Regions from separate parts of the Massilia sp. UYP32 genome, predicted to be linked through region 3. Evidence: predicted binding sites of a transcription regulator. Region 3 holds the regulator's gene; each other region holds the start of a gene.

Region 1 (7,843 bases), on a different contig from region 3:
CCAAGGTGGCCGGGGTGACGGCGTTCGCCCACCTGTCGGGCGTCACCTGGCGCAAGGGGGCGCTCACCGGCCTCGGGCTGGCGCCGCTGGCCGTGTTCGTGATCCTGCTGCTCGAGCACGCGCGCTATGCCGGCCTGAAAGTGGTCGAAGAACTGTATGCGATGGCCGCCGTGACGATGCTGCTCGAAGTCTTCGGCCCGATCATCATCCAGCGCGCGCTGATCTGGGCGCGCGAAGCACCGGAGTCGACCCATGTCGCTTGAAGCCTTCAACCCTTCGCAGCCGCTCACCTTCGGGGTCGAGCTGGAACTGCAACTGGTCAGCCTGTCGGATTTCAACCTGACTGCGGCCAGCCCCGACCTGATGCACTTATTGAAGCGCAAGCCGTTCCCGGGCAACGTCACGCCCGAGATCACCGAGAGCATGATCGAGATTAACTCGAGCGTGCACACGGCCTACGCGCCGCTGCTGGCGGAACTGACCGAGATCCGCGACACCCTGGTGGCGGCCAGCGACGTGCTCAATATCGGCATCGCCGGCGGCGGCACGCATCCGTTCCAGCACTGGTCCGACCAGCGCATTTCTGCCAAGCCGCGCTACGAATACCTGTCGCAGCTGTACGGCTACCTGGCCAAGCAGTTCACGGTGTTCGGCCAGCACGTGCACATCGGCTGCGCCAACGGCGACGACGCGCTGTATCTGCTGCATGCATTGAACCGCTACCTGCCGCACTTCATCGCGCTGTCGGCATCGTCGCCCTATGTGCAGGGCCACGACAGCCTGTTCGAATCGGCGCGCCTGAATTCCGTGTTCGCCTTCCCGATGAGCGGCCGCGCGCCGTTCACGCTCAGCTGGCAGGAGTTCACCGACGTCTACTTCGCCAAGATGGAACGCACCAACATCATCAAGAGCATGAAGGACTTTTATTGGGACCTGCGGCCCAAGCCGGAGTACGGCACCATCGAGCTGCGCGTATGCGACACGCCGCTCACGGTGGAGCGGGCGGCGGCGCTGGCCGGCTACCTGCAGGCGCTGTGCCGGCATCTGCTGGAGAGGAAGGAAGAAGCTCCTGTAGAGGATGACTATTTAGTTTATAACTACAACCGCTTCCAGGCCTGCCGCTTCGGCCTGGACGGCAGCATCACGCATCCGAAGACCTACGACAACGTGCCGATGCGCGAAGACATCCTGGCGACGCTCGAAACCATGCTGCCGCATGCCGAGGCGCTGGGCAGCGTGGATGCCTTGAAACACCTGGCGGCGGCGGTGCACGACGGCAGCGACGCGACCATCCTGCGCCGCCACGTGGAGCGCGAAGGCAGCGTCGAGGGCATGGTCAATGCGGCGATCCAGCATTTCCGCGGCGGCCGCGCGAGCTAGCGCGCGGCATCAACCGGCGAGCGGCGCAGCCTTGCTGGTCCAGCCGCCTTTCATGAAGCGCGCCAGCAAGGGCTGGCGCACCGGCGCCGGCGGCGGCAGCTTGGCGTCGACCACCACCGCCCACTGGTCGGCCAGCTGTTCGCAGGTGGCGCGCAGCACCGGATCGATGTTCGGCAGGCGCGCCAGCGCGCACAGGTGGCGCTCGATCACCGACGCCAGCTTGACGCACGGCTGCTCGCCATCGCCGCGGGTCGTGTAGTTGGACATCAGGTGCAAGAGCGACGCGACCAGCAACGCGTCCTGGCTGCGCGGTTCCGACGGCGTCGTGCGGGGGGTGGAAATGGTCATGCAAGCGTCTCCCAAAAAAGCGGTTGCGGTCGGCAACGATCGGACGTGAAGAGTCGAGATTCGCACAAGATGCGAATGATTCTCATTTCATTATTCACGCCTCGCGCGGCGAAAGCAAGCGTTTTCGGCAATCGAATCGCAGTCCGGATGAGGTCTGGTGACAGTTAATTCTGTAGAGCAATTAAAGCGGGAAATTACAGCCGGGTTTCACGCGCCGCGCGCAGGAATTCGTCGAGCACCGGGGTGCAGTCGAGCAGGTCGACGCCGCCGGCGCGGTGGAACTCGGGGTGCCACTGCAGGCCCATGACGAAGTTGGCGCGCTGATAGCGGATCGCCTCGATTACGCCGTCCGGCTCGGACATGGCCTCGATGCGGATGTCGCGCCCGAGATCCTTGACCGCCTGGTGGTGAATCGAGTTCACCATCGCCCGCTCGACCTTGGGGAACATGCGGCCCAGCGACGAGCCCTTGGGGAAGACGATGGCGTGGCGGTGCGCGTCGTAGATGTCATGCACGTGAGCCAGGGCTTCGGGCATGTCGGTGGCGACGTCCTGGTGCAGGGTGCCGCCGAAGGCGACGTTGATCAGCTGGCAACCACGGCACACGCCCAGCACCGGTTTGCCGGCGTCGACGAATTCGTGCAGCAGTTCGAGTTCGTAGACGTCGCGCGCGCGGTCGCCGCTCCATTCGGGACGGGTGGGGGTTTCGGAATAGGTTTGCGGCGCCACGTCGGCCCCGCCCTGCAGCACCAGGCCGTCGAGGTGGCGCGCATAGTGGCGCAGGGTGATGTTACTGGGGTGCAGCAGGCCGTTGGTATTCACGGTGGGGATCATGAACACCAGCACATCGCGCGACATCACCCATTGGGCGATCGATTCCTCGAGATACTGCAGGTTCTTGCTGAGCAGCCCCTTGGCGCCGGCGGCCGGATGAAAGATGCGGGCCGAGACGCCGATGTGCAGCGTGCGCTGCATGAAATCGCGGTTGAAGCGTTCGCGCAGCGAGCGAAAACGCGAGGTGATGACCCGGCCGGCCAGGGCGACGGCATTGTCGCCATCGCGCAGGTAGCGCGCGGGCCCGCGCGACTGGCCGCCGCTGGCGCGCCGTTCGGGCACGCGCACGCGGGTCTCGCGGCGCTCGTCCACGTCCGCGGCGGAATCATCGTTGCGCTTGATTTGATCGTCTTCAGCCATGGCTATTAATATAACTTCGCCACCGCTGCGCACAATATAAACTTGTTACAAAACGTCGCGTTCCGCCTACACCGGAAGGTCGAGCAGCTTCTGGAAGGTCAGCATCCAGTGGCGGCCGGCGACCGGCGTCGTGAGCAGGCCGCGCGCCCCGGCGCGGCGCGCACGCACGCTGTCGTAGTGAAAGGATTGCTCGACCAGGAACACCACCGGCGTGCGCTGCGCCCCGTCCTGCGACTTGATCGAGCTGCACACCTCATACGGTTCGATGCCGGCCGCCGCCGTATTGATCAGCACCAGCGCTACCGGCGTTTCGTCGCACAGGCGCACCGCCGCGCACACGCTGTCGGTCCATTCCACCGGCACCCGGCGCGGGCCGAGCACGCGCGCCACCTGGTTACGCAGCTTGCATTCCTTGTCGACGATCAGAACGGCCCCATCTACGGGACCACGGCGCAGGCGCGTGTAGAATGCCGGCGTTTCGCAATCCGGCGCCAGGCGCGGACGGCGGCGGCGCTCGGCCAGCACGCGCCGGACCGTGCGGGTGCTCTGCTGCACCAGCGCCTGGACCCGGGTATCGAGCAGTTCGGCCAGGGCTTCATGCAGCTGCACGGGGTCGACCGGCCGCGCCAGGGTGCGCCAGGGTCCGGCGCCGGGGTTGCCGGCGTTGCCGATGACGAGCGCCGGCTGCAGCGATCCCGGCGGCAGGCAGCCGAGCCGGGTCAGCGCGGTCGGGCTGTCGCCGTTGGCGATATACAGGTCCGGCTCTTGCAAACTGTCGTCGTGCAGGCAAGAATACGACGGCCCCACGCCCGGCGCCAGCGCCAGCAGGGCTTCGAGCCGCGCGCTTTCGCCCGGGGTAAACCCGATCAGGCGAACGGTAAACGGATAGCTGGACAAGTGCATCGGTAACGCCCCTCCCTGGCATTGCCGTGGTTATCCGGCTTAATCTAGCACAAACGTGCGAAGCGAAAAGCACGTCACAGCGCAAACTACTGTATATTTAAACAGTAAAAAAGCCTAACCTTTTCCTCCCGACAAGTTAGAATGCCGGAGCATTCGACAAACAATCTTCAAGATGGCCTCCAAGAAACCCGCTCCAGACTATAGCGAATCATCCATCCGCGTCCTCAAGGGACTCGAACCTGTGAAACAGCGCCCGGGCATGTACACCCGGACGGAGAACCCGCTCCACATCATCCAGGAAGTGATCGACAACGCCTCCGACGAAGCGCTGGGCGGTCACTGCAAGAACATCGGCGTGACCCTGAACCCGGACGGTTCGATCACGGTCGAGGACGACGGCCGCGGCATCCCGGTCGGTATCCACCCGGAAGAAGGCGTGTCCACGGTCGAGATCGTGTTCACCCGCCTGCACGCCGGCGGCAAGTTCGACAAGGGTTCGGGCGGCGCCTACGCCTTCTCGGGCGGCCTGCACGGGGTCGGCGTCTCGGTCACCAATGCGCTGTCGAAGCGCCTCGAGATCGAGGTGTGGCGCAAGGACGACCAGGGCAACGGCCAGCACAAGCTGGTGTTCGCCGACGGCGAAGTGATCGAGCCGCTCACGTCCAGCCCTGCCGAGCGTGGCGGCAAGAAGAACGGCACCCGCGTCACCGCCTGGCCGGACGGCAAGTATTTCGATTCCCCGAACATCCCGCTGGGCGACCTGCAGCGCCTGCTGCGCTCGAAGGCGGTGCTGCTGCCGGGCGTGACGGTCACGCTCACCAACGCCAAGACCGGCGACGTCCAGACCTGGCGCTACGACGAAGGCCTGCGCGGCTACCTGAACGAGGCGCTGGCCCAGAGCTCGAACGGCGAGACCCTGATCCCGCTGTTCGAAGGCGCGCAGTTTGCCGCCGCGGGCGACGACAGCTTTGCCGAAGGCGAAGGCGCCGACTGGGTCGTGGCCTGGACCGAAGAAGGCGGCGTGGTGCGCGAGTCCTACGTCAACCTGATCCCGACCGTGAGCGGCGGCACCCACGAAGCCGGCCTGCGCGACGGCCTGTTCGGCGCGGTGAAGAACTTCGTCGAGCTGCACGGCCTGCTGCCGAAGGGCGTCAAGCTGCTGCCCGAAGACGTGTTCGCGCGCGTCTCGTTCGTGCTGTCGGCCAAGGTGCTGGACCCGCAATTCCAGGGCCAGACCAAGGAACGCCTGAATTCGCGCGACGCGCTCAAGCTGGTGTCGACGTTTACGAAGCCGCCGCTCGAGCTGTGGCTGAACCAGCACGTCGAATACGGCAAGAAGCTGGCCGAACTGGTCATCAAGCAGGCCCAGTCGCGCCTGCGTTCGCTGCAAAAAGTCGAGAAGAAGAAATCGTCCGGCGTGGCGGTGTTGCCGGGCAAGCTGACCGATTGCGAGTCGACCGACATCACGCGCAACGAACTGTTCCTGGTCGAGGGCGACTCGGCCGGCGGCTCGGCCAAGATGGGCCGCGACAAGGAATTCCAGGCCATCCTGCCGCTGCGCGGCAAGGTGCTCAACTCGTGGGAAACCGACCGCGACCGCCTGTTCGCCAACAACGAGATCCACGATATCTCGGTGGCGATCGGCGTCGATCCGCATGGACCGAACGATTCGCCCGACCTCTCCAGCCTGCGCTACGGGAAGATCTGCATCCTGTCCGATGCGGACGTCGACGGTTCGCACATCCAGGTGCTGCTGCTGACGCTGTTCTTCAAGCACTTCCCGGCCCTGTTCCGCAACGGGAACATCTGCATCGCGCGTCCGCCCCTGTACCGCGTCGACGTGCCGGCGCGCGGCAAGAAGCCGATCCAGAAACTGTACGCGCTGGACGACGGCGAACTGCTGGCGATCGAGGACAAGCTGAAAAAAGAAGGCCTGAAGGAAGGCGTGTGGAGCATCTCGCGCTTCAAGGGCCTGGGCGAGATGAACGCCGAGCAGCTGTGGGAAACCACCATGAACCCGGACACGCGCCGCCTGCTGCCGGTATCGTTCGGCCAGTACGACGTGGCCGAGTCGGCATCGCGCTTCAATATGCTGATGGGCAAAGGCGAAGCCGCCGCGCGTCGCGCGTGGATCGAGGAACACGGGAACGAGACCGAGGCGGATATCTAATCCGCGGCAACTCGCGAGCAACCGAACAGACATCATGACGAATCAAGCAAGCCTTTTTGAGCAACAACACGAGCCCTCGGACGTCGAGACGCTCACCCTGTCCACCTTCGCCGAGCGCGCCTACCTCGACTACGCCGTCTCGGTGGTCAAGGGCCGCGCGCTGCCGGACGTGTCGGACGGCCAGAAGCCGGTCCAGCGCCGCATCCTGTACGCGATGAACGAACTGGGCCTGGGCCCGACCGCCAAGCCGCGCAAGTCGGCCGCCGTGGTCGGCGACGTGCTCGGTAAACTGCACCCGCACGGCGACCAGTCGGTGTACGACGCGCTGGTGCGCATGGCGCAGGACTTTTCGCTGCGCTACCCGCTGATCGACGGCCAGGGCAACTTCGGCTCGCGCGACGGCGACGGCGCCGCGGCGATGCGATATACCGAAGCCCGCCTGACCCCGATCTCGCGCCTGCTGATGGACGAGATCGACATGGGCACGGTCGACTCGCAACCCAACTACGACGGTTCGACCACCGAACCACGTACGCTGCCGGCGCGCCTGCCGATGGTGCTGCTCAACGGCGCCTCGGGCATCGCGGTCGGCCTGGCCACCGAGATCCCGTCGCACAATCTGCGCGAGGTCGCGGCGGCGGCGGTGGCGATGATCCGCAACCCCAAGATCACCCACGCCGAGCTGATGACCCACATCCCCGGTCCGGACTTCCCGGGCGGCGGCCAGATCATCACCCCCGCCTCGCAGATCGCCGACATGTACGCGGTCGGCCGCGGCTCGATGAAGGTGCGCGCGCGCTGGAAGATCGAAGAGCTGGCGCGCGGCCAGTGGCAGGCGGTGGTCCATGAACTGCCGCCGGGCTGCTCGTCGCAGCGCGTGCTGGAAGAAATCGAAGAGCTGACCAATCCGAAGGTCAAGGCCGGCAAGAAGGCACTGCTGCCGGAACAGCTGGCGCTGAAGAACACGATTCTGGGCGCGCTCGACGCGGTGCGCGACGAATCGGGCCGTGACGCCCCGGTGCGCCTGGTGTTCGAGCCGAAGTCGAAGAACGTCGACCAGGGCGAGTTCATGCTGATGCTGCTCGCGCACACCTCGCTCGAAAGCTCGGCGCCGATCAACCTGGTGATGATCGGCGGCGACGGCCGTCCGCGCCAGAAGGGTCTCACGGCGATCCTGCAGGAATGGATCGACTATCGCTTCGTGACGGTCCGCCGCCGCACTGAGTTCAAGCTGGGCAAGGTCAACGACCGCATCCACATCCTGGAAGGCCGCGAGACGGTCCTGCTGAACATCGACAAGGTGATCGCCATCATCCGCAATTCGGATGAGCCGAAGGCGGCGCTGATCGAGGAGTTCCGCCTGAGCGAACGCCAGGCCGAGGACATCCTCGAGATCCGCCTGCGCCAGCTGGCGCGCCTGGAAGCGATCAAGATCCAGCAGGAGCTGGCCGAACTGCGCAACGAGAAGGAGAAGCTCGAGGACATCCTCGAGAATCCATCGTCGATGAAGCGCCTGATCATCCGCGAGATCGAAGCCGACGCCAAGCTGTACGGCGACGACCGCCGCACCATCATCGAGGAAGCGCAACGCGCGGTGGCCGAGCAGAAGGTCATCGACGAGCCGGTGACCGTGATCGTGTCGGAAAAAGGCTGGGTGCGCGCGCGCACCGGCATCGGCCACGATCCGGCGCAGTTCACCTTCAAGGCCGGCGACTCGCTGTATAAAGCCTTCGAGTGCCGCACGATCGATCATCTGCTGGGCATCGGCGACAACGGCAAGGTGTATTCGGTGCCGGTGAATGCGCTGCCTGGTTCGCGTGGCGACGGCGTGCCGATCACGACGCTGGTC
Region 2 (7,843 bases), on a different contig from region 3:
CTTCATTATGCGCAGCTGCTTGGGAAGCCGGCGCACCCGAGAACAGGTCGGCGCCTGGCGCACCCCAGGTCACCGCCTCGGGCGGCACGCCGGCGCGCAACAGTTCGCGCGCCACCGCGCGCCATGCGGTGAAACCGTCCACCAGCAGCGGCTGGCCCGCGCGCACGCTCGCCACCGCGGTCGCGGCGAGGGCGGCGGCGCTGGCATTGGCATCCGCGCCGGCGCTGGCGCTCATGCCGCCTGCAATTCGGGCCACAGGTTCATCTGCTGCGGCGCATCGGCCATGTGCTTGCGCAGCAGCTCGGAACTGGTCGCGCCCTGCGCCGGCTTGTAGTCGGCGGTGACGACGAAGGGCGCCAGCTTCTTGAGGCTGCAACGCAGGCGAGATAAATCTTCCCAGCGGATGCGGCGCAGGCGGCGCAGCTCGACGATGCGCTTGGCGTTGCGCAGGCCAATGCCGGGAATGCGCGGGATCAGCGACGCATCCACCCGGTTCAGGTCCATCGGGAAGTGCTCGCGATTGGCCAGGGCCCAGGCCAGCTTGGGGTCGACGTCCAGTGCCAGGTTGCCCGTTTGCGGCATCAGTTCACCAGCCGTGAAGCCGTAGCCGCGCAATAAAAAGTCTGCCTGGTACAGGCGGTGCTCGCGCAGCAGCGGCGGCGGCGCCAGCGGCACGCTGCCGGGGCTGTGCGGGATCGGGCTGAAGGCCGAGTAATACACGCGCTTGAGCTTGTAGCTGCCGTACAGCGTCTCGGCCGTGTTCAGGATGGTGTGGTCGTCGCTGGCGTCGGCGCCGACGATCATCTGCGTGCTCTGGCCAGCCGGCGCGAAGGCCGGCGCCTTCGGCTCTTCGGCTTTTTCGTCCAGTTTGCGCCGGATCGAGCCCATCGCCAGCTTGATCGTGTGGACGCTTTTTTCGGGCGCGAGGCGGGTCACGCTGTCGTGGGTCGGCAGCTCGATGTTCACCGACAGGCGGTCGGCCCAGCGGCCGGCCTCCTGGATCAGGAGCGGATCGGCGTCGGGAATGGTCTTGAGGTGGATGTAGCCGCGGAACTGGTGCACCTCGCGCAGCTGGCGCGCCACTGCCACCAGCTGCTCCATCGTGTAGTCGGCCGACTGGATGATGCCCGAGCTGAGGAACAGGCCGTCGATGTAGTTGCGCAGGTAAAAATCCTGGGTCAGCTTCACGACTTCATCGACCGCGAAGCGCGCCCGCGGCACGTTCGAGGTGCGCCGGTTGATGCAGTACTGGCAGTCGTAGATGCAGAAATTGGTGAGCAGGATCTTGAGCAGCGAGACGCAGCGGCCGTCCGGCGTATAGCTGTGGCAGATGCCCATGCCGGTGGTGGCGCCCAGGCCGTCCTTGCCTTCGGAGCCGCGCTTGGGCGCACCGCTGCTGGCGCAGGATGCGTCGTACTTGGCCGCGTCGGCCAGGATTTCGAGCTTGTCGTTGAGTTCCATCGCGCGCGCGTGACTGTATGGGCATACAGTATAACGCGGCGTGCCTACGCATACGGTGCGCTGGCGCAGCCGTGCGCACGTGCTGCCGGTTCAAATGCGGTGCATCAACCAGCAATCAGGCGCTCGGCCTGGGACAACTGTTGCGCCTCCATCCGGCCCGCGAGCTTCGCCAGATAGGCGTTGGCCGCCGCCACGCCGGCGCCGCCGGCCCGGTGCAGCCAGGCATAGGCCTCGACCAGGTCGCGCTGGGCGCCCTGCCCGGCCGCATACATCACGCCGAGGTTGAACTGGGCCCGCGCATGACCCTGGCGCGCGGCGCACAGGTACCAGAAATGGGCCGCCTCGTAGTCGCGCTCCACGCCCTTGCCGCAGTCGTAGCGCAGCCCCAGCTCGAACTGCGCCAGCGCGTGCTTCTGGTCGGCCGCCTTGTGGAACCAGTCGGTCGCCTCGACCGGGTCGCCGGTCTCGATCCGGTCGAGCAGCGCGCCCACCATGTACTGGGCCGGCGCGTAATCCTGGCCGGCCGCACGCCGGTACCAGGCCAGCGCCTGCGCGCTGTCCTGCTCGACGCCGTTGCCAGCCTCGAAACGCAGGCCCAGGTCGAACTGGGCCCGCAGGTGGCCCTGCTCGGCCGCCTTGCGATACCACTGTGTCGCCTGGGCCGGATCCTGCTCGGCCCCGTTGCCGGCATCGAGCAACTGTCCCAGGTGGTACTGGGCCGCCGGCAGCCCCTGCTCGGCCGCGCGCCGGTACCAGGCGGCCGCCTGCGCCGCGTCGACCGCCACACCCTGTCCGTGTTCATGGCGCATGCCGAGGCTGTTCTGGGCGCCGGCATGGCCTTGTTCCGCGGCGCGCCGGTACCACGTCAGGGCCAGCGCTTCGTCGCGCGGGACGCCGTGGCCGGTGTCGTAAATGAGCGCGAGATTGAACTGCGAGCTGGCATGCCCCTGCTCGCCGGCGCGGCCGTACCACAGGATCGCCTGCCGGCTGTCCTGCTCGACGTCCTGGCCCTTGTCGTAGCGCAGGCCGAGGTTGAACTGGGCCGGCGCATGGCCCTGCTCCGCCGCCTTGCGCATCCAGGCCAGCGCTTCGCGGGCGTCGCGCGCCACGCCCTGGCCGGCCTCGTAGCGCAGCCCCAGGTTGTACTGCGAGCGCACATAGCCCTGCTCGGCGGCGCGCCGGTACCAGTGCAGCGCCGCTTCCTGGTCCTGGGCCACGCCCTTGCCGGTCTCGAACATCATGCCCAGGTTGTGCTGCGCGCCCGGCTCGCCCTGGTCCGCCGCCTGGCTGAACCAGTGCAGCGCCCGGCCCACGTCGCTGGCCACGCCATGGCCTTTCGCGTACAGCCAGCCCAGGTTGTACTGGGCCGGCGCGTAACCCTGGTCGGCCGCGCGCCCGTACCAGTGGGCCGCCTGGCCGAAGTCCTGCTCGACGCCCTGGCCCTTCTGGAACATCACGCCGAGGTTGTACTGGGCCTGCGCCAGGCCCGCCGCCGCCGCCATCCGGTACCAGGCCACCGCCAGCTCGTCGTTCTTCAGCACGCCCTGGCCGCTCACGTACATGAAGCCCAGGCTGTGCTGGGCCTGGGCCACGCCGCGCTCGGCCTGCGCTTTCACACGGAGGAATTCGGCGGAATGCGCAGCGCTGTAAGTGGGCGTGGCGCTCGATTGCAGCGGGGCGTCGAGCATGTTCGGTCAGGCCTGCACCGCGCGCAGGCTGGCGCCCGACTGGGTGCGCAGCGCGGCCATGAAGTCCTGCAGCGAAATCGGACGGTAGTACAGGTAGCCCTGCATCGTCAGGCAGCCGTTGGCGCGCAGGTAGCGCGCCTGCTCCTCGGTCTCGACGCCTTCGGCGATCAGGTTCAGGCCCAGGCCGCGCGCGATCGAGATGATCGCCAGGATCACCGGATAATGGCCGTCTTCCTGGTGGATCTCCTTGACGAAGGACTGGTCGATCTTGACGGTGTGGATCGGGAAGCGGTGCAGGTACGACAAGGACGAGTAGCCGGTGCCGAAATCGTCGATCGCGATCGACACGCCCAACTGGCACAGCTTGTTGAGCTGCTCGATCGCATACTGCGGATTGCGGATGCAGATGTTCTCGGTGATCTCGACCTCGATCTGCTGCGGCGAGATGCCGTAGCGCGCCAGCGCGCCACGCATCTTCTCGAAAAAGTCGCCGCGGTCCAGGTATTGCGGCGACAGGTTCAGCGACAGGCGGATCTCGCTGCCGCCGATCGCATTCCACTGCAGCATGTCGCGGCACAGGGCGCCGATCATCCAGTCCGAGATCGGCAGCATCAGGCCGTTCTCTTCGGCGAACGGCAGGAACTCGCCCGCCGACAGGCGGCCGCGGGTCGGGTGGTTCCAGCGCATCAGCGCTTCGGCGCCGGTGATGCGGCCGGTCATGGCGTCGATCTGCGGCTGGTAGAACATCTCCAGCTCGTCGTGCTCGAGCGCGCGGCGCAGCGCCTGCTCCAGCGCTATCTTCTGGTGCGACACTTCGAGCATCGAGTCGTGGTAGAAGCTGTGGCCGTTCTTGCCCAGCGCCTTGACCTGGTACATCGCGATGTCGGCGTGGCGCAGCAGCTCGTCGATCGATTCGCCATCCTTCGGATAGATCGCGATGCCGATCGAGGCCGAGATGTGCACCTCGTGGCCGTCCAGGTCGAACGGGTCCTGCAGCACTTCCAGGAATTTATCCGCCACCATGCGCGCGTCGTCGCGATCGCGCAGCTCGGGCAGCACGATGGTGAACTCGTCGCCGCCCTGGCGCGCCAGGGTGTCGCCCTTGCGCAGGCATTCCTTCAGGCGGCTGGCCGCCTGCTGCAGCAATTCGTCGCCCTTCACGTGGCCCAGCGTGTCGTTCACCAGCTTGAAGCGGTCCAGGTCGATGAACATCACCGCGAGCTCGGTCTGCTTGCGCTTGGCCTGGATCACGGCCAGGCCCAGGCGGTCCTTGAACAGGATGCGGTTCGGCAGGTCGGTCAGGATGTCGTGGTAGGCCTGGTAGGAGATGACCTCTTCGGCGCGCTTGCGGTCGGTGATGTCGCGCGCCACGCCATAGGTGCCGAAGAATTCGAGCTTCTTCACTTCCTGGTCCGGCACGTGCATGCCGATCGCGTTGAGCGAGATCGTCATCAGGGTGGTGTTGAAGGTGCGGTCGTGGCCATTGCCGCCGCGGCACTTCAGGCGCAGCTCGACGTTGCGCGAGGCGCGCTCGTCGACGCGGCGCTCGTTGAACACGTAGCGCGCGCGCTCCAGGTCTTCCTCGTGCACCAGGATCGAGTAGTGCTGGCCGATCAGCTCTTCGCGGGTATAGCCGAGCAGCTGGTAGGCGCGGTCGTTGACGAAGGTGAAGCGGCCCTCGTGGTTCAGGGTATAGATGATGTCCGGCGACGAGTCCACCAGGTAGCGGTACATCTTCTCGGAGTTCTCGAGCTGGTTCGCGATGCGCGCATTGTCAAGGGTCAGGCGACGGCGCTGCAGCGCGTTGCTCACGGTGGAGAGCAGCTCCTCGCGGCTGTAGGGCTTGCGCAGGTAGCTGTAGGCGCCGCGCTTGAGCGCGCCGATCGCGGCGTCGATGCCGATCTCGCCGCTCATCACGATGACGTCGGCGTCGATGCCCTTCTCGTTGATGAAGTCCATGATCTCGTGGCCGCCGATGTCGGGCAGGCGCAGGTCGAGCAGGACGAGGTCGAAGTGCTGGCGGGACAGTTGGGCCAGGGCTTCGGTCCCCGACGGCGCGGTGACCAGGCGGTAGCCGCGTCCCTGCAGCAGTTCGTACAGCGAGGACAGCAGGCGTGGCTCGTCGTCGACCAGCAGCAGGCGTGGCTGGCTGTCGGTCTCGAGGGCCTGGGAGAAGGGAGCGGGTTCGCCGGGAAGCATGGTGGCGGTGACTGGATGCGCGTGCATGGTGAGGGTCAAGCGGAACCGAGGGCGCGCGCCGGGAGCGCAGGGGCCGCGCCGGCGCCGGACCACGCCGGCAGGAGGATTTCAAAGGAAGTGCCGGCGCTGCCGCTGCGGCAGGCGATGTGGCCGTCCAGCTGCTTGACCAGGCCATGGACGATCGACAGGCCAAGGCCGCGGTTGGCGCCGGCCTCGAGGCCGTCCTTGGCGCTCCTGACCGGAGAGAACAGGTTGGCCAGCACCTCGCGCGACAGGCCCGGGCCATTGTCGCTGACGACGAGTTCCAGGTAGACCCGGCGCTCGCGGTTCACGTGGCCGCGGTTGACGATCTCGATGCGCCCCGCCGGGCGCGAGCCCAGGGCTTCGACCGCGTTCTTGACCAGGTTGACCAGGATCTGCTTGAGCAGGTCGGGATCGCCCTCGATCGCGCCATCGCCTTCCATGCGCGCCACGACCTGGGTCGTGGCCGGCACGTAGCCGCTGCCGCGGAACAGGCGCAGCACGTCGTCCACCACCTTGGCCGCGTCGAGCGGACGCGGAGCAGCGTCCGGCGTGCGCTGGTCGGCCAGGCTGCCGATCAGCTGGCCGACGCGGTCGATCTCTTCGCTCAGGATCGACAGCTCGCCGCCCACCGGCTCCTGGCGCGCCAGCTTGCCGTCCAGGACGCTGAGGTAGTTCTTGATGATCGCCAGCGGATTGTTCACTTCGTGGATCACGCGGCGCGAGGCGTCGCGGAATTCCTCGGCCACGCTGGCCAGCTGGCGCCGCGCGTGGCCGCGCTCGAGCAGCAGGTTCTCCAGCGCCGCGGCGGCCTGCGCGCCGAAGGCCTGCATGAAACGCTCGCGGCGCTGGCAATGCGGCAGCTGCCAGCCCGGCACGCCGCCGATCAGCACGCCCAGGCAACGCGGGCCGGCGACCAGCGGCACCACCACCAGGCTGTCGGTGCCCAGCATGCGCAGCAGCTGCTCCTCGGCCAGGCCCAGCTGGTCGTGGTGGCGCGCGCGCTGCACGAAAGCCGGACGGCGTTCCAGCGCGCTGCGCGCGACCGGACCGCCTTTCGCCAGCGGCAGCGTGAACTCGGCGATGCGCTGCGCGCCGAAGGTCGGCGCGCCGGCAAGCAGCTGGCCGGTCGGGTTCTCGAGCAGCACCACGGCGCTGTCGAAATCGAACAGGATGCGCGCGGTGCGCGTCATCGCGTCCAGCAGGCTGGACTCGCCCTGCTGGCGCGCCAGGCTCTGGCCGACTTCGGACACCAGCACCATATTGCGCACTTCCTCGTTCAGGCGCTGTTGCATCGGATCGACGGGCGCTGGCGGCGCGTAGGCCGGCGGGCTCGGGATGTCGTCGGCGCCCGCCAGGTCGATGCCCAGGTGGGCGGCGGCCTGCTCGACCTGGCGCGCGGCCTTCTCCACCAGCTGGGCCGCGTCTCCGGCGTCGAGGCCGCACAGCGCGCTGGCTTCCAACACCATCGTCGCATCGTCCGCATGATGGGACAGCACGTGCGCCAGGCGCACGATGCGGATCAGGGGATGGCTGGACTCGAGCCGTTCGCTCGGTTCGTGGTGGTACAGCACCGCGTCGGCCAGGAAGGAATCGAGCTGCCAGCGCTCGATCAGCCAGGCGCCGGCCTCGGTGTGGGTGATCTGCAGGGTGCGCTGCTCGACCGCGCACAGGTCGTCGTCATCGCGCGCGGTGAAGTTGAAGCCGTATTCCTTGGGCGCCGCGGCCAGCAGCGCCAGCCGGCCCACGTTGTGCAGCAGGCCGGCCAGGTAGGCTTCTTCGGGATGCGCGTAACCCAGCGCGCGCGCCACGTCGCGCGCCAGCACCGCCGCGCTGAGCGAATGCTTCCAGAACGCGCGCAGGTCGGTGCTGTTCGAATGGGGGAAGCTGTTGAAGGTCTGGAACACCGAATCGCTGATGACCAGGGTCTTGATCATGTCGGTGCCGAGCGCCACCAGCGATTGTTCGAGGTCGGCGCTGCGCGAGTGGCGGTGGTAGGCGGAGCTGTTGGCGACCGCCAGCAGCTTGCCGGTCATGCCGGCATCCTTCGCGATCAGGGCGGCAAGCTCCGGCATGCCGAGGTCGTCGGCCTGCAGATGCTCGATCAGCTTGACCAGGATCTGCGGCATGGCCGGCAGACGCGCAATCAGCAAGCGATTGCGGATGTCCTGGTCGGATTGGTGCATGTTTTCTAGCACGGCGCCACTTGTCGAAGGTTGGTTGGTGGCGTTGCCCTTGGGGGAGGCCTGCCACAACATCTAGCACTTCAGTCAATGGAACAGGCGAGTAACTTGCCCTCTGCTCCAGATGTAAAAACGCGTATCGTAGCATATATACATTTCTGATCAGGAACAATAGTTACAGTAATAACTCTTGCCGAGGGCAGGCTCTAACTGTATGGCAGAGTGAAATGAGACATATGCTTGTTGCATCGATACGACTGTTGCATAAAAAATCGTAAAATTCAGGCACAA
Region 3 (7,843 bases):
CGGCATTATCGCGCAGCAGGCCGCCGATGACGGACTGCTCTGCTTCGATGGAGTGCGGGGGAATGCGCAGGGCTTCGATCTGCGGGTCTGAGGGTGCTGCGTTCATGGGCGGCATTATACCTTCTCCTGTCACACGGCTGTCATAATTGGTGAGTTTCAAAAGCAAAAAAGCCGGGAGAACCCGGCTTTTTTGTGCACTGCTTTTACTTCAGTTCAGCATTCGCTTAGGCAGCTTCGCCCACGACAGCGATGGTGATTTCCGACACGACGTCGGTGTGCAGGGCGACTGCAACCGGGAATTCGCCGGTGGTCTTCAGCGGGCCGTTCGGCAGGCGAACGGCAGCTTTTTCGACCGGGAAGCCCTGCTTGGTCAGCGCTTCAGCGATGTCCGCGTTGGTGACCGAACCGAACAGACGGCCGTCGACGCCGGCCTTCTGGCCGATGGTGACGGTCAGGCCGCTCAGCTTGTCGCCTTGGGCTTGGGCGGCTGCCAGTTTCTCGGCGGCTGCTTTTTCCAGTTCGGCGCGCTTGGCTTCGAACTCGGCCACTGCCGACGCGGTAGCGCGGCGTGCCATCTTTTGTGGGATCAGGAAGTTACGTGCGTAACCATCCTTGACTTTGACGACGTCGCCCAGGTTGCCGACGTTGATAACTTTTTCCAACAGAATAACTTGCATGTTTTATCTCCAGGATATCTGACTGTCGTGACCGACGATTAACCGTGGTGCAGGTCGGTGTACGGCAGCAGCGCCAGGTAACGGGCGCGCTTGATGGCGGTGTCGACCTGACGCTGGTAGTGCGCCTTGGTGCCGGTCAGACGTGCTGGCATGATCTTGCCGTTTTCCTGGACGAAGTCCTTCAGGGTGTCGACGTCTTTGTAGTCGACCTGCTCAACGCCGGCGGCGGTGAAGCGGCAGAATTTCTTGCGCTTGAACAGCGGGTTCTGCTGCTTGCGCTTCAGTTTTTCTTTGGCTTTGTTTTTGTCGAACTTTTTACCGAATGCCATTTCGAGGCTCCTGTATATCTAAATTGCCGAACTAGGCGGCACTGAAATCAATGATGTGAAACACCAGGGCTTTGCTGTTGCGATTTTTTCGTGCGAGGAATCCATCGAAGCGGTAGCTGGCGCCGAGCTCGGCGTTTCCGAACCTGCCCGAAATCTCGCCCGCGGCGAACGCGGGAACTTCGAACTCGACCAGGCGATCGATCCCCGCCTCGCGCTGATGCGAACTGTGCATCAGGACGGCTGAAACGATCGGCACGCCGGCCGGGGTGTAGCGCAGGACATCACGCTCGGCGATGGTCGCCACGAGCTGGAGCTGGTTCACCCGGTTCTACTACTGCTTGCTACGAATTCCTGGAAAAAATCTTAGGCAGCGGCGGCCGGGGCAGCTGCAGGAGCGGCTGCTTCTGCACGGTGGCTCTTGGCTGCGTCTTCGCGCTGCACCGATTTCATCATCGGCGACGGTGCGGTTTCTGCTTTCTTCATCTTGACGGTCAGATGACGCAGAACGGCATCATTGAACTTGAATGCGGTTTCCAGCTCGACCAGGGTCTCGTTGTCGCACTCGATGTTCAGGCAGATGTAGTGAGCCTTTGGCAGCTTCTGGATCTGGTAAGCCATCTGGCGGCGGCCCCAGTCTTCCACGCGATGGATGTTACCGCCGCGGCTGGTCACCGTGGTCTTGTAACGCTCGATCATCGCCGGGACTTGCTCGCTCTGGTCCGGATGGACGATAAAAACGATTTCATAATGACGCATGCATTACTCCTTGAGGACGTTTTACATAAATGCCCACCTCGGCGTCAAGACGAGTGTGGGAAGGGAACAGCCAGCTAGTATAGCGTGAAATGGGCAAAAAGGGAACTTTGCTGTCAAGCGCCCCATCGCGGCGCCGCGCTCACTCGACAATTAGGCCCATGGACGCCCTGTTTTTTGTCTTGTGCGCGCTTTTTTTGCGCTTTTTCGTGTATATCACTTGCGTATAGCAGAATACTGTACAAAAATACAGTCTACCTCTACAACCCGTTGCTGCAAGATTATTTATGCTCAAGCTCACTGCAAGGCAAGAACAGATCCTTAACCTGATCAAGGAAGCGATCGAGAACACGGGTTTCCCTCCGACCCGGGCCGAAATCGCGGCCGAACTGGGCTTCCGTTCGGCCAATGCGGCCGAAGAACACCTGCAAGCCCTGGCGCGCAAGGGCGCGATCGAGATTTCGCCGGGCACTTCGCGCGGCATCCGCCTGGTCGGCGCCAGCGTCGAGCAGATCCCGATGCCGCCACCTTCCCTGATGTCGCTGCCGCTGGTCGGTCGCGTCGCCGCCGGCAATCCGATCCTGGCGCAAGAACACGTCGAAGCGACCTATAACGTCGACACCGCGATGTTCGCGGCGCGGCCCGACTTCTTGCTCAAGGTAAAAGGCTGGTCGATGCGCGACGCCGGCATCATGGATGGCGACTTTTTGGCGGTCAAGAAAATCGACAGCGCCAAGAACGGCCAGATCGTCGTCGCCCGCCTGGGCGAGGAAGTCACCGTCAAGCGCTACCGCAAGACCGGCGACCTGGTCGAACTGCTGCCCGAGAACCCCGACTTCAAGGTCATCGAAGTCACGCCCGACGAAGAGTTTGCGCTCGAGGGACTGGCGGTTGGGTTGATGCGCAGCTGGAACTGATCGACTTCACCTCTTGAGCACGCCGGCCTGCGGGCCGGCATTCACTATTATTGCTTGGCCTTGTTGACCACCGCATTATGCTGGTCCACGAAGGCCTCGGTCGCGCTGCGCCAGGCGGCGAAATCGGCCAATACCATCTTCGAATTGACTTTCGCTCCCTCGGCGATGTTCTGGCGCACCGCCTCCAGATAGGCGGTCGAGGCCTCGGTTTCCTGCTTGTTCATCAGCTTGGCGATGTCGGGCGGGATGCGCTTGGTCAGCGGCGACTGCGCGTTCAGGTTGGTCACCATCTTGTTGTAGCAATCCTGCCAGCTGGTCACGGCGTTGTTCACGCGCTCGATCTCTTCATTGATCTTCGACACCGCCGGGATGCGCGGCGACGGGCAGCGGTATTCGCCCGACTGCAGCTCGGCGCCATCGTAGCCCTTGATCCAGTAGTCGATCTCGGCGCGGCGAAGGACGCGCTGCTGCATGATCACGAGCGAGTCGGCGGCGACCTTATTGCCCTTGGCGGCCGACTTTTCGAACCACTCCTTCGCCTTTGCCTCGTCGACCGCGCCGGCTTCGCCATACCAGTACATCTGGCCCAGCTGCTGCTGGGCCTGTGGATTGCCGGCATTGGCCAGCTTGGTGTACAGCTTGAGCGCGCCCGCATAGTCCTTCTTCTCGAACAGGGCGTTGGCATCCTCGAGTTCGCCGGCGAAGGCGGCGCCACCGCTTGCGAAGGACACCGCGAGGAACAGGCAGGACAGGATTCGTTTCATGGGCATACCGTAAGGCTGGGCTGGTAAAAGTCCATGATAGCCGTGTTTTACGGCTGGGCTCAACCGCAAAAACGACGAGGCCGGCATTTGCCGGCCCCATCAGGACAGTTTTACCTGGCTTTACGCATCCAGCGCCTGGCGGAAGTCGCCGACCAGGTCGGCGGTGTCCTCGATGCCCACCGACACCCGGATCAGGCCTTCCGCGATGCCCATGCTGGCGCGCCGCTCGGGCCCCATCTCGAAGAATATCGTGTGCGCCACCGGAATCACCAGGGTGCGGTTGTCGCCCAGGTTCGAGGCCGGGATCGCCAACTTGAGGCGGTTCAGGTAATCGAACGGGTCGATCTCGTCCTTCAGCTCGAAGCTCAAGAGCGAGCCGCCGGAGCGAAACAGGGTCTCGACGATCGCGTGCTGCGGGTGCGAGGCCAGGCCCGGATAATGCACGGCGGCGACCCGGTCATCGGCTTCGAGCATCGTCGCCAGCGCCAGCGCATTGGCGCAGGTGCGCTCCATGCGCAGGGCCAGCGTCTCGGCGCCGACCGCGATGTGGTGCGCCGCTTCCGGCCCCAGCGCGGCGCCAAAGTCGCGCAGCGCCTTGGCCCGCAGCTGCGCCATGCCTTGCGCACTTGCTGTCTGCTTTCTGAAGTTCTGGGCGATGTTCGGATACGCGGCCCAGTCGAACAGGCCCGTGTCGGTCAGCGCGCCGCCCAGCGCGATGCCGTGGCCGCCGATCGACTTGGTCAGCGAATTGACCACCAGCCCGGCATGCACGTCCCTCGGACGGAACAGCCAGGGCGTGGTCATCGTGTTGTCGACCACGTACAGGATGCCGCGCGCGCGGCACAGTTCGCCGATGCGGGCCAGGTCCGCCACCTGCGTGCGCGGATTGGCGATGGTCTCGACGAACACCATACGGGTGTTCGGTTGCAGCGCCGCTTCCACCCGGGCCACGTCGGTGGCGTCGACGAAAGCGACGTCGACGCCCTGCCCCGCCACCGTCTGCCACAGGCTGTTGGTGTTCCCGAACAGGAAGCTCGACGAGACGATGTGGTCGCCGGCTTTCAGGAGCGCCTGGAACAGCGCGCCGATCGCCGCCATGCCGGTGCCGAAGCACAGGGTGGCGACGCCGTCTTCCATCCTGCTGATCTTGTCTTCCAGGGCCGACACCGTCGGGTTGCCCTGGCGGCCGTAGCGAAAGCCCGGCTCCTTGCCCTGGAATACCGACGCCAGCTGGCGCGCATCGGCATAGCCGAAGGCGACCGAGGTGTGCACCGGCTTGTGCAGCGAACCCTGCTCGATCGTCTTGCGGCGATCGTTGTGCAGGATGGTGGTCGTGAAACCGTAGTGCTTGTTATCCGACATGGTTTACTCGGCCGCCACCGGCGGATTCAGGTTGAGCTGGGTGCGCACCTTGTCCTCGGCGTCCTTCGACTTCGGATTGTGACGCGCCGATTCCTGGCGGTCCAGGTATTCGGGGGTCACGTCGCCGGTGACGTAGACGCCGTCGAAACACGAGGCCTCGAAGTTCTTCAGCGCCGGATTGACGTCCGAGATCGCGCGCTTGAGCGCGTCGACGTCCTGGTACACCACGCGGTCGGCCGTGATCTCGCGGCACACTTCCTCGACCGTGCGGCCATGGGCGATCAGCTCGTCGCGGGTCGGCATGTCGATGCCGTACACGTTCGGGTACAGCACCGGCGGCGCGGCCGAGGCGAAGAACACCTTGCGGGCGCCGGCTTCGCGCGCCATCTGCACGATCTCGCGGCTGGTGGTGCCGCGCACGATCGAATCGTCGACCAGCAGCACGTTCTTGTCCTTGAACTCGGAGCTAATCGCGTTCAGTTTCTGGCGCACCGATTTCTTGCGCATGCCCTGGCCCGGCATGATGAAGGTGCGGCCGATGTAGCGGTTCTTGATGAAGCCTTCGCGGTATTCGACGCCGAGCTTCAATGCCAGCTGGATCGCGGCCGGGCGCGAGGAATCGGGGATCGGCATCACCACGTCGATCTCGTCGACCGGGATCTCCTTGCTGACCTTGTCGGCCAGGTACTCGCCCATGCGCAGGCGGGTGGCGTACACCGAGGCGCCGTCGATCACGGAATCCGGACGGGCCAGGTAGACGAACTCGAAGGCGCACGGGTTGAGCGACGGGTTCTCGGCGCACTGGCGCTCGTGCAGCTGGTTGTTTTCGTCGATGAAGACCGCTTCGCCCGGCGCGATGTCGCGCACGAAACGGAAGCCCAGGCCCTCCAGGGCGACCGATTCGCTGGCCACCAGGTACTCGTTGCCCTGCTCGGTCTCGTTGACGCCCAGGCACAGCGGGCGGATGCCGAACGGATCGCGGAAGGCCAGCATGCCGTGGCCCGATATCTGCGCCACCACGGCGTAGGCGCCGCGCACGCGGCGGTGCACGGCGGCGACCGCCTTGAACACCGCATCGGCGTCGAGCGTATAGCCGTCGGCCGCTTCCTGCATCTCGTGGGCCAGCACGTTGAGCAGCACTTCGGAGTCGGAATCGGTGTTGATGTGGCGGCGGTCGTTGCGGAACAGCTCGTCCTTCAGCTGGGCCTGGTTGGTCAGGTTGCCGTTGTGGGCCAGCGTGATGCCGAACGGCGCATTGACGTAGAACGGCTGCGCTTCTTCCTCGCTCGACGAACCGGCGGTCGGGTAGCGGCAGTGGCCGATGCCGCTGTTGCCCGACAACGAACGCATATTGCGGGTGCGGAACACGTCCCGGACCAGGCCGTTGGCCTTGAACATCGAGAACATGCTGCTGTGATTGGTCGCAATGCCCGCCGCATCCTGGCCGCGGTGCTGCAGCAGCAGCAATGCGTCATACAGCAACTGGTTGACGGGAGAGTGAGAGACGACGCCGACGATGCCACACATGGTGTGCTCCTAAAAGCTTGAGTGCTTGATTACAGAAAAAAGTTCTACGACTGAGGAATGCTGGTCAAAAATTCACGTGCTGCGCCATGGCAGCGGGCAGGAAGGGCTTGACGGTACGGGCGCCGGTCTCGGCGATCGGCGACAACAGGGCCTCTTGCCAGAATGCCTGCTTCGGAATGTCCGTCATCCCACACAATATGACGCCGGCCAGCACGATTACAACGCCGCGCGCCAATCCAAACAATCCCCCGAGGCCGCGGTCCGCCAGCGAGAGCCCGGTGGCTTCCACCAGGGCGCCGATCGCCAGCGACAGCAGGCCCATCAGGATACGCACGCCCAGGAACAGCGCGATGAAGGCCACGATCAGGCGCGCCGTGTCGCCGGGAATCACTTCCGGCAGCAGCGGCGCGAGCCCGGCGCCATAGGCATTGGCCACCACGAAGGCGACGATCCAGCCCAGCAGCGACAGGATTTCCTTGACCAGGCCGCGCAGGGTGCTGATGACGACGGAAGCGATCAGCACGAACAGCACCAGGTAATCGAAAATCGTCACGCTTCAGAGCAAGATCAGAGCGGCACCATGGTGCCGGACAGGCCGATGCCGCCCAGCTTGGCGCGCACTTTCTCGGCTTCTTCCTTGCTGAACGGACCGATCCGCACACGGATCAGTTCGCCCGACTTCTGGGTGAACGACGCGATACCGGCGCCGCGCAGGCGCTCCTGCAATTCCGTGACCTTTTCCTGGCTGGCCAGGGCGGCGACCTGCACCACGAAGCGCGGCGCCGGGCCTTGCGCCTTCTGCGGCTCGGCCGGCTTGCCTTCGAGGATGGCCATGGCGCGCGCGGCGTCGTCCTTCGGCGCGGGCTTGGCGACCTGCTCGGCCTTCGGATGGGTCTCGGCCGGTTTCTTCGCTGGCTCGGGTTTCTTCTCGGGTTTCGGTTCCGGCTTCGGCTCGGGCTTCACCGGCTCGGGCTTCGGTTCGGCCTTCGGCTTCACCGGTTCGGGCTTCGGCTCGGGTTTTGGCTCCGGTTTCGGCGGCTCGGCCTGTTCCAGCATGCGCATCGGCGGCGGATCGTTGGCCGCCGGGGCCGTCACGCGGGCGTCGGTTGCGGGGACACCGGCCGCAGGGCCGGTGGCCGCAGGCGCCGGCTCGATGATCTCTTCGTCGCTGTCGACGCTGGCCATCGGCGCCACCTGCTCGGACGGCACCGGCAGCGGCGCTGCCTTGTCCTTGTCCGGGATGTGGATGGCGATGTCGGTGGCCAACGGCTTGGGCTCGGAATCGAGCAGCATCGGCAGCGCGACGACGGCCGCCAGGACCAGCGCGATGGCGCCGACGAGGCGGCGGCGGGCGCGCTTCTTTTCGGGCAGGATCGGGTCGCCGCGGCTGGTGCGGCGACCCGCCTCGCCCGCGGAACTTGCACGCTTGGAGCGGGCGCGCTCGGTATAAGCGGCGTCGTCGTCCTTGACGAAGTGCCCGCTGTCCCGGACAGTTTCTTGCTTGTTTTTATTGC
Region 4 (7,843 bases), on a different contig from region 3:
ACCTGAAGCAAAAGTAATCGCCGGATAGCAAAAAGCCGCCAAAAGGCGGCCTTTTGTTACAGGCTAGCTAATTACATGAATTACGGGGCGGTAACAGTCTCGCAAGCTTTGCCGGTCAACTCTTCATCAATACTGGTTTCGCAGGTCCAGGCGCCATCTGCATCACGCTTCTGGGTCACGGTTTCGCCGTTCACCGAGCTTGGGCCGCTGTTGATGGTGCAGACCAAGTCGATCGCGCCAGTGGTGGTAGGAGCGCCCACGAAACTGATGTCGCAGTTCGAGGTCTCAGCCTTCAAACCGCTGGCGGCCAGCGCTGCATCTGCAGCCAAGTTCGAGTCCATGTTCAGGGCGACGTCGAGGCCAGTCTTACCAGCAGAAACTTCAGCCAGTGCAGCGCTGAACTTCGACTTGGCGACATAGTTCTGGTAAGCAGGGATGGCGACAGCTGCCAGGATGCCGATGATGGCAACAACGATCATCAGTTCAATCAGGGTGAAGCCGCCTTCGGCCTTCTTGGTTTGCATTTGCTTGAAGTTCATTTTTCTCTCCAGGGTAGTATTTCAAAAATAAGGACTACATGTCTTGTACTGCTCAGCTGCTACGCTTTCCTATATGCAAGCGCTGTGCCAGCCCGAAAACAGCAGAAAACGGTCGATTTTATTAATCCCGACATAACGAAATCGTGTGCTACGACAAAAATTGGCGCTTCGGGTGACAAAATTTGTCAGTGCCATACAGCAATTTTTGTCAGACGACGGAGATTGGCGACGAAAAATGGACCCGCAAATACAAACGGGGAGCCGAAGCTCCCCGTCTTAGCTGTCGATAAAGAGATCGTCAGAATTACAGCATCGCCTTCAGCAGACGCGCCATTTCCGACGGGTTCTTGGTGACCTTGATGCCGCAGGCTTCCATGATTTCCAGCTTGGCTTGCGCGGTGTCGGCGCCGCCCGAGATCAGCGCGCCGGCGTGGCCCATGCGCTTGCCCGGAGGCGCGGTCACGCCAGCGATGAAGCCAACCACTGGCTTCTTCATGTTGTCCTTGATCCAGTGAGCGGCGTTCGCTTCGTCAGGACCGCCGATTTCGCCGATCATGATGACCGCGTCGGTGTCAGGATCGTCGTTGAACATGCGCATCACGTCGATGTGCTTCAGGCCGTTGATCGGGTCACCGCCGATGCCGACTGCCGACGATTGGCCCAGGCCCAGCGCGGTCAGCTGGCCGACTGCTTCATAGGTCAGGGTGCCCGAACGCGACACGACGCCGATACGGCCCTTCTTGTGGATGTGGCCCGGCATGATGCCGATCTTGATTTCGTCAGGGGTGATCAGGCCTGGGCAGTTCGGGCCCAGCAGCAGGGTCTTGGAACCGGCTTTCGCCATGCGATCCTTGATTTCCATCATGTCGCGGACAGGGATGCCTTCGGTGATGCAGATTGCCAGGTCCAGCTCGGCTTCAACGGCTTCCCAGATGGCGGCGGCTGCGCCTGCCGGTGGGACGTAGATGACCGACACGGTGGCGCCGGTTTCCGACTTGGCTTCCTTGACCGATGCGTAGATTGGAATGCCTTCGAAATCTTCACCGGCTTTCTTCGGGTTCACGCCTGCGACGAAGGCTTCCTTGCCGTTCGCGTAGTCGCGGCACATACGGGTGTGGAATTGGCCGGTCTTGCCGGTGATGCCCTGGGTGATGACTTTGGTGTCTTTGTTGATCAGAATCGACATTTTTATTTCCTTAGCGAATTAGGCTTTACCAGCGGCGGCGGCGACGACCGACTTCGCTGCGTCTTCCATCGTGTCTGCGGCGATGATTGGCAGACCCGAGTCAGCCAGCATCTTCTTGCCCAGGTCTTCGTTGGTGCCCTTCATGCGCACGACCAGCGGCACTTGCAGCGACACGGCTTTCGATGCGGTGATCACGCCTTCGGCGATGACGTCGCAACGCATGATGCCGCCGAAGATGTTGACCAGGATGGCCTTCAGTTCCGGGTTCTTCAGCATGATCTTGAAGGCTTCGGTCACTTTCTCGGCCGTGGCGCCACCGCCCACGTCCAGGAAGTTGGCCGGCTCGCCGCCGAACAGCTTGATGGTGTCCATGGTGGCCATGGCCAGGCCGGCGCCGTTCACCAGGCAGCCGATGTTGCCGTCCAGCGAGATGTAAGCCAGGTCGAATTTCGATGCTTCGACTTCGGCTGGATCTTCTTCGTCCAGGTCGCGGTAGGCGACGATCTCTGGGTGACGGAACAGCGCGTTGGCGTCGAAGTTGAATTTCGCGTCCAGGGCGATGATCTTGCCCGAGCCGGTCACGATCAGCGGGTTGATTTCTGCCAGCGATGCGTCGGTATCCCAGTAGGCTTTGTACAGGCCTTGCAGGTTGGCGCGTGCGTCGGCGATCGAGCCCTCCGGCACGCCGATCTTGGCGGCGATGCTGTCGGCGTCGGCGTCGGTCAGGCCGACGGCCGGATCGATCACGACGTTGTGGATTTTTTCAGGATTGCTGTGCGCGACTTCTTCGATGTCCATGCCGCCTTCCGACGACGCCATCAGCACGACCTTCTGGGTCACGCGGTCGGTGACCAGCGAGACGTACAGTTCCTGCTTGATGTCGGCGCCTTCTTCGATCATCAGGCGACGCACTTTCTGGCCTTCCGGGCCGGTCTGGTGGGTCACCAGCTGCATGCCCATGATCTGGTCAGCGTATTCCTTGACTTGTTCGATCGACTTGGCGACCTTGACGCCACCGCCCTTGCCACGGCCACCAGCGTGGATCTGGGCCTTGACCACCCAGACCGGACCGCCCAGTTCTTCAGCTGCCTTGACAGCCTCTTCCACCGACATGCACGGAATGCCGCGCGGAACGGTCACCCCGAATTTTCGGAGGATCTCTTTGCCCTGGTACTCATGGATCTTCATGCTGGCTTCCCTTCTTCTATTACTGAATTAGAAATACGGTTGAACTACAAAAAATAAAACGACGAACGCTAACCCGAGACGGCCTTGATCGACCAGCGTGGGTAGTATTTGGCCACGGCAGGGCCGTCGCTGCGCAGGGCGTGGCAACGGTCGAGCTCAAATGGACGGTCGGTTGACGAGCCGCCGAGCCCGCCTGGGGCATCGACATTGTCGTCAGCAAAGGCTTGCAAGGCTGCGGTTGGCAGCACCTGGGCCAATTCGGTCAAATGGGTGCAGCCGAGCACGCCGGATAGGCGGTCTTTCAGATGCAACCGGAAATGGTTCACGAGCGAGAGCCCGATCAACTTCTTGTAGGCAGGGCCGATGGTATCGCAATAGCCCGGATACGGGACGGCATCGGATGCGGCTTCGGCATCGACGATGTTGAGGTCGCGGTCAATGGTCACGCGCAGCTTGAGGTCGTGCACCGGCGTGCCGCCGGGCCGTTCGCCGGAAGCAAGCGCGACAGTACGCGTCTTCACATCGCGGATGCTGGCATCGAGGTCCCACAAGCCATCGTCGCGCGCGAACGCTTCGACTGTGATGGCGCGCGTATGCCGGAGCGAGCGCGATACGGGAGGTGACAAAGGCATAAATACCAGTGCCGTCGAGACGGCGGTTAGTGATGCAGCCGGTGTGCTTCGTGCACGTTGCCGCAGCTTCTGCGACAACAACCGCTCATGCGGCGCTGCTTAAACCCGCAAAGTTTAGCACAGCGTCCACAGCGGCGCATGGGAAAGAAAGGTTAGTAAGGGATACTACGAGGAGATGAAGGGACTTCGGGGGAATATGACGGCGCGTTTGCCGCTTATATTATTCGCCCGTCTTTAATGCGAGTCGCCAAGCCATTCACGACGTGAATGAAAGATATGTGGTTGGGATAGGATCAGTCAGTGATCGGACGGTCAGGCGTAACAAAGCGCCAGCGTGCAGCGCCATCGCCCGTTGAGGAATATGCCCTAGGCATATCGGGAGATGGCGCTCCACGCTGGCGCCTGGAGAGGTATGGCCGCCAGATCAGCGTCACGGACATGAAGTCCTTCGAGGCACGCTGTAATGACGTACATCTTAGTCAAAGGCACGCTGTAATGACGCATATTGTAGTTGAACGCGTGGACGGAAAATCCGTCCACCCTACGACAACTCGTCGTCCGCAGGGCTACCTTGCATTGCCACCCGCGCCGCGCGCTGGGAAAAGCCGCGCTGCAACAGGAAGCGCATCTGCTTGGCCCGCATTGCCGCGTCGGTGGCGACGGTGCCGAACTTGCGCTGCCAGACTTCGACGGCGCGCGCGGTCTCGCTGTCGGACAGCCCAGCCTTGATCTCGACCAGTGCATCGCCGGTGACGCCATGGCTTTGCAGCTCCGCCACCACACGGCTGTTGCCGTAGCGGCTGGCCTTACGGTTGATCAGGGACTCGGCAAAACGTTCTTGCGACAGCCAGTTATTCTTTTCAAGGAAATCCAGGAGGGCGTCGACGTCTTCGTCTTCCTGGGCATACTTGGCCAGCTTGCGCCGCAACTCGAACCGGCTGTGCTCGCGCTGCGACAGATAGCGCAGCGCGCGCGCCTTGAGGCTCAGTACGGGTGCTGGCATGGCAACACCATCGTCGACAACATGGCGCGAACAGCCACGGCGCTACCTTGCCGCGCCGCCCTCGCCAGACGATTACTCACCAACAGCCTGCAGCTTTGGCTTGTCGTCGCCACCGGCTGCCACCGGCGGCAGTTCACGCACGCCCAGGGCGGCGCGGACCTTGTTTTCGATCTCACGCGCCAGGGCTGGGCGATCCACCAGGAACTGACGGGCATTGTCCTTGCCCTGGCCGATGCGCTCGCCGTTATAGCTGTACCACGAGCCCGATTTCTCGACGATCTTGTTGTCGGCGCCCAGGTCCAGGATTTCGCCTTCGCGCGAGGTGCCTGCTCCGTACAGGATGTCGAAGTGGGCTTCCTTGAACGGTGGCGCGATCTTGTTCTTGACGACCTTGACCTTGGTTTCGTTACCGATCACTTCGTCGCCCGACTTGATCGAACCGGTACGACGGATGTCCATGCGCACGGAGGCGTAGAACTTCAGTGCGTTACCGCCGGTGGTCGTCTCTGGGCTGCCGAACATGACGCCGATCTTCATGCGGATCTGGTTAATGAAGATCACCAGCGTGTTGGTGCGGTTGATCGAACCGGTCAGCTTGCGCAGTGCTTGCGACATCAGGCGCGCCTGCAGGCCCGGCAGCGAATCGCCCATGTCGCCTTCGATCTCGGCGCGCGGGGTCAGTGCCGCCACCGAGTCGATGACCACCAGGTCGACGCTGCCCGAACGCACCAGTGCGTCGGTGATTTCGAGCGCCTGTTCGCCGGTATCCGGCTGCGAGATCAGCAGGTCGCCCAGGTTGATGCCCAATTTTTGGGCATAGGTCACGTCGAGCGCGTGCTCGGCGTCGATGAAGGCGCAGGTGCCGCCCAGTTTTTGCATCTGGGCGATGGTCTGCAGGGTCAGGGTGGTTTTACCCGACGATTCAGGGCCGTAGATCTCGACGATACGGCCGCGCGGCAGGCCGCCGACGCCCAGCGCGATGTCGAGGCCCAGCGAGCCGGTGGAAACAGTCTGCACTTCCTCGACCGGTGCGCTGGTGTCCATGCGCATGACCGAGCCCTTGCCGAACTGCTTTTCGATTTGCGCCAGGGCGGCTGCCAGCGCCTTGCCTTTTTCAGAGGCGTTCAATGCGGATTTTTTGTCGTCCATGGTGTACTTTCAATCGTGGAGTAGGCAAGGTGTGGGCGCGCACGCGCACTTCAAGAGCCACTACTGTATAAAAATCCAGTGGTTTTTGCAAGCACTAATACGTGGCCATCTTGTCAAGAAATGGACCCAGGCTCGCATTGTTGCGACAAATCAAACACAATACGGGTCTGAGTTTGTCTAACGCGATAACCGAGGTGCCATTATGCGAATTCTGCTCGCTGAAGATGATAGCGTACTTGCCGACGGCCTGACGCGATCCTTGCGCCAGTCCGGCTACGCCATCGATTACGTCAAGAACGGCCAGGATGCCGACACCGCCCTCTCCACCCAGGAGTTCGACCTGCTCATCCTCGACCTCGGCCTGCCGAAGATGTCGGGGCTCGAGGTGCTGCGCCGCCTGCGCGCCCGCGCCTCGCTGCTGCCGGTCCTGATCCTCACCGCCGCCGATTCCGTCGAGCAGCGCGTGGAAGGCCTCGACCTGGGCGCCGACGACTACATGGCCAAGCCGTTCGCCCTGTCCGAACTCGAGGCGCGGGTGCGCGCCCTCACCCGCCGCGGCGCCGGCGGCGGCCCGACCGTGGTGCGCCACGGCCCGCTGGTCTACGACCAGGTCGGCCGCAGCGCCTACATCAATGACCAGATGCTCGACCTCTCGGCGCGCGAGCTCGGCCTGCTCGAAGTGCTGCTGGCGCGCACCGGCCGTCTGGTATCCAAGGAACAATTGGTTGACCACTTGTGCGAATGGGGCGAGGAAGTCTCGAACAACGCGATCGAGGTCTACGTGCACCGCCTGCGCAAGAAGATCGAAGTCGGCGGCGTGCGCATCGCCACCGTGCGCGGCCTGGGCTACTGCCTCGAGAAATTCTCCGAGGCCGCCGCCAGCGCCTCCGCCGAGCGCAGCGCAGCAACCGCAACGGCAACCGTCGCCGACAGGTGAACGAACGCGACGCCGGCTTGACGCCCTGGCCTGAGCACGGGTCGGCCGCTCCCCCGGCGGCGCCGGCCGAGCCGACCTACGTCCCGCCGAATCCCGAGCCGGACGAGAACATCCGCCATTCGCTGTTCGGCGAGATCCTCGACTGGATGCTGGCCCCGCTGCTGCTGCTGTGGCCGATGAGCATCGCCATCACCTATCTCGTCGCCAAGTCGATCGCCAACCAGCCGTTCGACGACGCGCTCGAAGACCGGGTCACGGTGCTGGGCCAGCAGATCCGCAGCGTGGCCGGCAAGGCGGCCGGCCAGCTGCATCCGTCCGGCCGCGACATCCTGCGCGCCGACGACGTCGACAGCGTCTATTACCTGCTGGCCGGACCCGACGGCGAGCTGCTGGACGGCGACCGCGACCTGCCGCGGCCGCGGATGAACGCCGACGACGAGCATGCGCGCAGCGGCGCGGTCGAGTTCCGCAACGACAGCATCCACGGCACGCCGATCCGGGTCGCCTACACCTACATCAACCTCGACCCATTGCACGAGCGTTCCCCGCAGCCGCCGCTCGAACCGCCGCTGGCCCTGGTGCAGGTGGCCGAGACGCTCGACAAGCGCGCGCACCTGGCGGGCGAGATCATCAAGGGCGTGATCCTGCCCCAGTTCATCATCCTGCCGGTGATCCTGGCGCTGGTGTGGTTTGCGCTGTCGCGCGGCCTGACCCCGCTGGCCGAGCTGCAGCAGCGCATCCGGGCGCGGCCCCAGGACGACCTGTCGCCGATCGATCCGCGCCAGGTGCCCGAAGAAATCTCGCCGCTGGTCGGCTCGTTCAACGACATGCTCGAGCGCCTGGGCGAATCGGTGGCGATGCAGAAGCGCTTCATCGCCGACGCCGCGCACCAGATGAAGACCCCGCTGGCCGGCATGCGCATGCAGTCCGAGCTGGCCCTGCGCCAGCTCGACCCGGCCGAGATCCACCGCTCGCTGGAACAGCTGGCCAAGAGTTCGGAATCGGCCACGCGCCTGGTGAACCAGCTGCTGGCGCTGGCGCGCGCCGAAAACCAGCCGCAGGCCGGCCTGGCCTTCGCCGAGATCGACCTGCCGCGCCTGGCCCGCGAGACGGTGCAGGACTGGGTGCAGGCCTCGTTCGCGGGCGAGATCGACCTGGGCTTCGAGCCGCCCACCGCCGACGAAGGCCCGGTCGTCATCGCCGGCCAGC

The links. The regulator LexA, encoded in region 3, represses DNA repair genes until DNA is damaged. The targets are predictions, from matches to a motif close to ACTGTATNNNNATACAGT.
Region 1: a site for LexA is predicted at 3,913-3,930, ahead of ABIB42_RS20690 (DNA topoisomerase IV subunit B). Genes of this name have one in related genera too.
Region 2: a site for LexA is predicted at 1,474-1,491, ahead of ABIB42_RS12990 (putative DNA modification/repair radical SAM protein). Genes of this name have one in related genera too.
Region 4: a site for LexA is predicted at 5,760-5,777, ahead of recA (recombinase RecA). Genes of this name have one in related genera too.

What each region holds. Positions count from the first base shown of each region.
Region 1 is NZ_JBNDIK010000028.1:616-8,458, reverse strand. It holds gene ABIB42_RS20715 (cation:proton antiporter) at 1-263, shown strand, start outside; gene ABIB42_RS20710 (YbdK family carboxylate-amine ligase) at 253-1,380, shown strand; gene ABIB42_RS20705 (hypothetical protein) at 1,390-1,728, opposite strand; gene ABIB42_RS20700 (gamma-glutamyl-gamma-aminobutyrate hydrolase family protein) at 1,923-2,921, opposite strand; gene ABIB42_RS20695 (response regulator) at 2,988-3,824, opposite strand; gene ABIB42_RS20690 (DNA topoisomerase IV subunit B) at 3,997-5,994, shown strand; gene parC (DNA topoisomerase IV subunit A) at 6,029-7,843, shown strand, end outside.
Region 2 is NZ_JBNDIK010000014.1:118,458-126,300, reverse strand. It holds gene ABIB42_RS12995 (UdgX family uracil-DNA binding protein) at 1-235, opposite strand, end outside; gene ABIB42_RS12990 (putative DNA modification/repair radical SAM protein) at 232-1,461, opposite strand; gene ABIB42_RS12985 (tetratricopeptide repeat protein) at 1,566-3,149, opposite strand; gene ABIB42_RS12980 (EAL domain-containing response regulator) at 3,156-5,348, opposite strand; gene ABIB42_RS12975 (HDOD domain-containing protein) at 5,384-7,555, opposite strand.
Region 3 is NZ_JBNDIK010000009.1:171,098-178,940, forward strand. It holds gene ABIB42_RS09330 (replicative DNA helicase) at 1-115, opposite strand, end outside; gene rplI (50S ribosomal protein L9) at 225-677, opposite strand; gene rpsR (30S ribosomal protein S18) at 716-1,006, opposite strand; gene priB (primosomal replication protein N) at 1,038-1,328, opposite strand; gene rpsF (30S ribosomal protein S6) at 1,370-1,762, opposite strand; gene lexA (transcriptional repressor LexA) at 2,047-2,676, shown strand; gene ABIB42_RS09360 (tetratricopeptide repeat protein) at 2,724-3,440, opposite strand; gene ABIB42_RS09365 (cystathionine gamma-synthase family protein) at 3,561-4,802, opposite strand; gene purF (amidophosphoribosyltransferase) at 4,806-6,329, opposite strand; gene ABIB42_RS09375 (CvpA family protein) at 6,394-6,882, opposite strand; gene ABIB42_RS09380 (SPOR domain-containing protein) at 6,897-7,843, opposite strand, start outside.
Region 4 is NZ_JBNDIK010000021.1:16,783-24,625, reverse strand. It holds gene ABIB42_RS17155 (prolyl oligopeptidase family serine peptidase) at 1-17, shown strand, start outside; gene ABIB42_RS17150 (pilin) at 81-539, opposite strand; gene sucD (succinate--CoA ligase subunit alpha) at 844-1,725, opposite strand; gene sucC (ADP-forming succinate--CoA ligase subunit beta) at 1,744-2,913, opposite strand; gene ABIB42_RS17135 (DUF2889 domain-containing protein) at 2,982-3,545, opposite strand; gene recX (recombination regulator RecX) at 4,087-4,548, opposite strand; gene recA (recombinase RecA) at 4,621-5,697, opposite strand; gene ABIB42_RS17120 (response regulator transcription factor) at 5,900-6,634, shown strand; gene ABIB42_RS17115 (sensor histidine kinase) at 6,631-7,843, shown strand, end outside.